3 regions of the Mesorhizobium sp. B2-2-4 genome follow, and region 2 is predicted to be linked to each of the others. Evidence: predicted binding sites of a transcription regulator. Region 2 holds the regulator's gene; each other region holds the start of a gene.
The links. The regulator PhoB, encoded in region 2, activates phosphate uptake and scavenging genes when phosphate is short. The targets are predictions, from matches to a motif close to TGTCATNNANCTGTCAT.
Positions count from the first base shown of each region.

Region 1 (2,267 bases), on a different contig from region 2:
GGGAATGCGGGTTCGAGCGGTCCGGCGGATGCGGCGATCTTTTGCTTGAAGGCAACGCTGGTCGAGGTGATGGCCTCGGATATCTCGCCGCCATTGCTGTCGGCGCCATAGACGAGACGGACGGCCTCGCGGTTAAGCTCCTCCGGCGGCCCGTCGAACACGACCTTGCCCGCGGCCATGCCGATGATGCGGTTGCAATAGGTACGGGCGGTGTCCAGCGTGTGCAGGTTGGTGACCACGGTGATGCCTTCGCGCAAATTGATGTCCTGCAGCGAATCCATCACCACCTTGGCGTTGAGCGGGTCGAGCGAAGCGATCGGTTCGTCGGCCAGGATCACCCGGGGCTGCTGCATCATGGCGCGGGCAATGGCGACACGCTGCTGCTGGCCGCCCGACAAGGTGCCTGCGGGCTGCAGCGCGGTACGGGCGATATCGAGCCGCTCGAGGGCGGCGACCGCCTGCGCACATTCGGTTCGCGAGAACATGCCGAAAAGGTTCGACAGGGTCGGACGATGGTTCAGCCGGCCGAGCAGCACATTGGTCAGCACGTCGAGGCGCGGAACAAGGTTGAATTGCTGGAAGATCATGGCGCAGTCGCGCTGCCAGCGCCTGAGCGGCGAACCGCGCAATTGCGAGACCTCGGCGCCGTCGAAGAAAATCGATCCATGGCTGGGATCGATGAGGCGGTTGATCATACGCAGAAGGGTCGACTTGCCGGCGCCGGAACGGCCGATGACGCCGACCATCTGACCCTGCGGGATCGAGATGCTGACATCGTTGACGGCGGTGTTCTTGCCAAATCGTCGGGTGACGCCGCGGATTTCGAGCGTGGCTGACATGGTGCGTTCCCGTCCAGTCGCGGTTGAAGGTCCTGTTGACCCTCGCTAGCGCAGCGCCATGAACCTGTGGTGTCGGATTGATGTCAGTTTTGTTACCACCCACAGCCGCGTCGCGCGCGATCAGGCCAGGACCATCAGTTCCTCGAAATGCTCCACGTCCCTGAAACTGCGGAAGGCAGGCGGCTTGAGAAGACAGCCCCCTGCCCGAACTCTATGTAAGGGATGCGAATAGTGAGCAGCCCTATTCCATTCACCACCGTCATCCACCGTATTTTTCCAGGAAAGCTTCGGCCTCGAGCTGACGGAAATCGTCGAGTGCGGCGCGCAGCCTCGCATGGTCCCAATCCCACCAGGCAAGCGCCTGGTAGCGCTCGGCAGTGCGGCGGTCGAAGCGCTCGCGGATCGGCTTTGCCGGCACGCCGGCGACGATGGTGTAGGGAGCGACATCCTTCGATACCACCGCTCCGGCGCCGACGGCGGCGCCATCGCCGACGGTGATGCCGGGCAGGACTGTCGAGCCATGGCCAAGCCATGTGTCGTGGCCGATTGTGACGCGCCTGGCGCGGCGCTCAGCGAAAAATTCGCTCTCGTGTTCGGCATCGTCCCAATAGTCCGATGCGCGGTAGGTGAAATGGTGCAGCGTCGGCCGCCAGGTCGGGTGGTTGGTGGCGTTGATGCGCACGCTTGCCGCGATGTTGGAGAATTTGCCGATCGTCGCACACCAGACGGCGCAGTCCTGCATCATGTAGGAATAGTCGCCGAGTTCGCTTTCCGAAACCCGACAGCGGTCGGCGATTTCGGTCCACCGGCCAAGCGTCGAATTCTCCACGTCCGCCGTCGGGTGGACCAGCGGCGTCTCCGACAATTTCCTGCTCATGCGGCGAGCTTTCCCGGGGCGAAGGCGGTGACGTCGATGATGCGGTCGGCCACCGCTTCGCGCACATCATGGTCGTGGAAGATGCCGAGCAGGGCGACGCCTGCCGCCTTCTTGGCGGCGATGAGTTCGATCACCACATCGCGGTTCCTTGCGTCGAGCGAAGCGGTCGGCTCGTCGAGCAGCAGGATCGGGTGCCCGGTGATGAAGCCACGCGCGATGTTGACGCGCTGCTGCTCGCCGCCGGAGAAGGTCGCCGGCGGCAATGCCCAGAGTTTTTCCGGCAGGTTAAGCTGCGCCAGCAGGGCGCGCGCCTTGCTTCTTGCTGCTTCGCGATCCTCACCGCGCTCTACGAGCGGCTCAGCGACGACGTCGAGCGCCGATACGCGGGGCACGGTGCGCAGGAACTGGCTGACATAGCCGATGGTCTGGCGGCGCACGGCAAGCACGGTGCGCGGGCTGGCGCTGGCAAGGTCGATCAGCCCGTCTTCGTGCGTGACGATGATCTGGCCTTCGTCGACGGCGTAATTGCCGTAGAGCATCTTCAGGATCGA
Region 1 covers NZ_VFWB01000012.1:50,842-53,108, forward strand. Annotated here, with positions in the region: gene phnC (phosphonate ABC transporter ATP-binding protein) at 1-839, opposite strand, end outside; gene FJ959_RS26135 (DapH/DapD/GlmU-related protein) at 1,099-1,716, opposite strand; gene phnL (phosphonate C-P lyase system protein PhnL) at 1,713-2,267, opposite strand, start outside.
Region 1: the regulator PhoB is predicted to act here: its motif matches at 909-925, upstream of phnC (phosphonate ABC transporter ATP-binding protein).

Region 2 (2,267 bases):
GACAACGCGCTCGCCCAGCGCGTCGTCTCCGACGACGCGATCATGGATGCGCGCCAGCGCGAACTCGACGACCGCGCCATCACCCTGATCGCCAAGCGGCAGCCCATGGCGGACGATCTGCGCCATGTCGTCGGCTCGATCCGCATGGCGGGCGATCTCGAACGCATCGGCGATCTCGCCAAGAACATCGCCAAGCGCGTCGGCACCGTCGGCCTTGCCGCCACGCCGCGCGACCTGTCGCACTCCATCGACGCCATGGCGCAGCTTGTGCTGATCCAGGTCCAAGGCGTGATCGAGGAGTATGCGGCGCGCGATGCCGCGGCACTTGCCAAGCTGCGCGCCGACGATGAACGCATCGACGTCAAATACACGTCGGTCTTCCGCGAGCTGCTGACCTACATGATGGAGGATCCGCGCAACATCACCGCCTGCACGCATCTTTTGTTCTGCGCCAAGAATCTCGAGCGCATCGGCGATCACGTGACCAACATTGCCGAAAATGCCTATTATGTGCTGACCGGCACGCAATTGCCCGCCAATCGCCCGAAGCAGGACGAGACGGCGATGTCGGCGCCAGCGGCTTGACGGCAGGGGTGACCAGTCGATGATCGCGCCACGCATCATGGTGGTGGAGGACGAGGAGCCGCTGGGTGTGCTGCTCCGTTACAATCTGGAATCGGAGGGTTATCAGGTAGAGGTGGTGACGCGCGGCGACGAAGCCGAGATCCGCTTGCAGGAGAATGTCCCTGACCTTCTTGTGCTCGACTGGATGGTGCCGGCGGTGTCCGGCATCGAGCTCTGCCGCCGTCTCCGCATGCGGCCCGAGACCGAGCGGCTGCCGATCATCATGCTGACGGCGCGCGGCGAGGAAAGCGACCGGGTGCGCGGTCTCTCCACCGGCGCCGACGACTATCTGGTCAAGCCGTTCTCAACGCCGGAATTCATGGCACGCGTCAAGGCGCTGCTGCGCCGCGCCAAGCCCGAAGTTCTGTCCAGCGTGCTCAAGGTCGGCGACATCGTGCTCGACCGTGAATCGCACCGGGTCTACCGCAAGAAAAGCGAGATCCGGCTCGGGCCGACCGAGTTCCGCCTGCTCGAATTCATGATGCGACATCCCGGCCGCGTGTTCTCGCGCAGCCAACTGCTCGACAATGTCTGGGGCGAAACGATCTATATCGACGAGCGCACCGTGGACGTGCATGTCGGCCGGCTGCGCAAGGCGGTCAACAATGGCCGCATGCCTGACGTGATCCGCACCATTCGGGGCGCGGGGTATGCGATTCGCGAAGACTAGGGATATGTCACGCAACGTTCTCGCCCACGCCTGATTTCGCCTGTGCCCCCGGCGCGAAAATCTCCTGGTCGACGAAGGTCAGCGCGCGCATGGCGCAGCCCTCGCGGATCAGTGGCAGTTCGTTCGGCTCGGTGTCGAAGGAAATCGATTTCGAGTGCTGGCCGCCGGCGGTCTGGGCAATGGCCTCGCGCAGAGCCGGCTCGATCAGGTCGAAGGCGGCGGCGCTGACGCCGACCATGGCGACCGGCGCCGGATCGATCAGCGCGAACAGGCTGCCAAGGCCGTAACCCAGCGCCTCGCCGGCCTTGCGGTAGGCTTCGCGCTCCGGCCCGTCCTTTTCGCGCGCCGAGGCCGCCAGGGTGCGCATGTCGGCGTCGCTGACGTCGACGGGCTCGGTGTCCTCGCCAAGCTGCCTCGCGTTGCGCCAGATGGCATAGTTGCCGGCATAGGCCTCGACGCAGCCGCGCCGCCCGCAGCGGCAGAGCGCCCCGCCGGGGCGATGGATCATGTGGCCGAACTCGCCTCCGGATGAATGGGTGCCGGTGAACAGTTCACCCTTCAGCACCAAGCCCATGCCGATGCCGTGCGACAAAAGGATGGCGATGAAGTCGTCGCGGTAGCGCTGGGGATCGCGCCAGCGCAGCGCCACCGCCATCATGTTGCAATCGTTCTCCATGGTGGCGGGAATGCCGAACTCGGCCTCCAGTATGTCGGCGAAGGCGATGTCGGTCTGCGGCGTGATCGGCGACCACAGCATGGTGCGCGCATCCGTGTCGGTGATGCCCTGGATCGCCAGCGCGATACGGGCGATGCTGCCGACGTCGAGGTCGGGATCCTCGAACCGCCGCCTGACGATGGCCACGCATTCGCCGATCAGCGCCTCGCGCGACAGGGTGAGCGTGTCCAGCCGGCGCTGCTCTTCAGATATCACCTGGCCGGCATAGTCGATGACGGCGACGGAGAGAAAATTCAG
Region 2 covers NZ_VFWB01000001.1:86,047-88,313, reverse strand. Annotated here, with positions in the region: gene phoU (phosphate signaling complex protein PhoU) at 1-585, shown strand, start outside; gene phoB (phosphate regulon transcriptional regulator PhoB) at 605-1,294, shown strand; gene FJ959_RS00420 (ROK family protein) at 1,302-2,267, opposite strand, start outside.

Region 3 (2,267 bases), on a different contig from region 2:
CACCGACGACCAGACGCCATCGGCGCCGACCAGAAGGAAACCTTCCGCCGCGACGAGCCTGCCACCCACATCGGCTGCCGCGGTGATGCCTGAACTGCTGATCGTGACGCTGTCAAGGCGCGCGCCGGTGGCGAGATGAACATCGGGCATGGCAGCCACGCGCGCCATCAGCGCGTTTTGCAGGTCCGCTCGATGCGCCACGAGGTAGGGCGCACCCCAGCGCGCCTCGCCTGCTCGTCCAAGAGGCACGCGCGCCAGTTCGCCCAAGGTTGCCGCATCCTTCAGCACCACGGCTTCCGGCCTGACGGCATTGGGAAGAAGTGCGTCGAGTACGCCGAGCTCACGCAGGATGCGTGTCGCGTTGGGCGAAAGCTGGATGCCGGCGCCCGCCGCTTCGAGGCGCTGCGCCTGTTCGAAGATCCGCACGGTATAGCCGCGCTCGGCGAAAGCCAGTGCCGCGGTCAGCCCGGCAATACCCGCCCCGGCGATGATGACTTGCCGGGACTGTGCGTCTGCCATTGGCCCGGCCCGCTGGAGGTCAGGCGGCCTGATCGATGTAGAGGCAGCCGGCCGGCAGCGTTTCCATCGCCGTCAGCTTCGGCGAATAGCGGTAGAGCGTCGAGCAGTAGGGGCAGACCTTCTCATTGTCGTCGCCCATGTCGAGAAACACATGCGGATGGTCGAAAGGCGGGTTGGCGCCGGTGCACATGAATTCCTTGACTCCGATATCGATCGCCGGATGGCCCGCATCGTTCTGGAAATGGGGAATGGAACCGCCTGCCATCGTCGTCTCCTTTAGCGCAGTCTGTTCAGCGTTTGGATCATAACCGGTCTGTTTGCAAGTTCGATGAAATGAAACTGTCGCAAAAGCCTGTCAGAGGATAAGTTAAGCCGGTTAACCGGCTGGAGCATCGCAGCCAGGCGCAACAGCCTGGGCGCCGCCCGAAAAAGCGGCGAAGCAACCAGACGTGGGAAGAGCAGGAACCATGAACGAACTGAAGCCGGTCCAGAGCGAATTCATCAATGCCGAAGTGGCAAGCCCGGAAGGCAATCCGGATCGTTTCGTCAATCGCGAGTTCTCCTGGTTGCAGTTCAACCGCCGCGTGCTCGAGGAATCGCAGAACACAAACCATCCGCTGCTGGAGAGGGTACGTTTCCTGTCGATCTCCGCGGCCAATCTCGATGAGTTCTTCATGGTGCGCGTCGCCGGTCTGGCCGGCCAGGTTCGCGAAGGCATCGTGTTGAGAAGCCCGGACGGGCGTACCCCCGAACAGCAGCTCGAACAGCTGCTTCGCGAGGTCGAACGGTTGCAGGAAGACCAGCAGAAGAGCCTTTCGGCGCTGACCGTGCTGCTCAACAAGGAAGGCATCGAGAGCATCACCCGCGACGCGCTGACCAAGGACGAGAAGGCCTGGCTGGAGGAGCACTTCCAGGACCAGGTGTTTCCTGTTCTCACGCCATTGTCGATCGACCCGGCGCATCCGTTCCCGTTTATCCCCAATCTCGGCTTCTCGATGGCGCTGCAGCTTCGCCATCGCAAGAATGGCGAGGAGATGAGCGCGCTCTTGCGCCTGCCGGTGGCGCTGAAGCGCTTCATCCGCCTGCCGGACCGCAAGCACCATGTCCGCTTCATCCCGCTGGAAGAGGCGGTCGGCCTTTACATCGGCAAGTTGTTCCCGGGTTACGAGGTCAAGGGCTCCGGCACGTTCCGCATCATCCGCGACAGCGATATCGAGGTCGAGGAGGAATCGGAAGATCTCGTGCGCCTGTTCGAGACCGCGCTGAAGCGCCGCCGCCGCGGCTCCGTCATTCGCATCGAGTTCGACATGCTCATGCCGGCCGAACTGCGCGAATTCGTCGCCGGCGAACTCGGCGTCTCGTCGAGCCGCATCAGCGTCCTGACCGGCCCGCTGGCGCTCAGCCAGATTTCGGAGATCGTCGCCGTTGCCCGCGACGACCTCAAATTCACGCCCTACAATCCGCGTTTCCCCGAGCGCATCCGCGAGCATGGCGGCGATTGCTTCGCCGCTATCCGCGAGAAGGACATCATCGTCCACCACCCCTACGAATCCTTCGACGTGGTGGTTCAGTTCCTGCGTCAGGCGATGGCCGACCCGGAAGTGGTGGCGATCAAGCAGACGCTTTACCGCACCTCCAACGACAGCCCGATCGTGCGTGCGCTGGTCGACGCGGCCGAGGCCGGCAAGTCGGTGACGGCCCTGGTCGAACTCAAGGCCCGCTTCGACGAGGAGGCCAACATCCGCTGG
Region 3 covers NZ_VFWB01000021.1:35,938-38,204, forward strand. Annotated here, with positions in the region: gene FJ959_RS30935 (FAD-dependent monooxygenase) at 1-519, opposite strand, end outside; gene FJ959_RS30940 (zinc-finger domain-containing protein) at 539-784, opposite strand; gene FJ959_RS30945 (RNA degradosome polyphosphate kinase) at 987-2,267, shown strand, end outside.
Region 3: the regulator PhoB is predicted to act here: its motif matches at 849-865, upstream of FJ959_RS30945 (RNA degradosome polyphosphate kinase).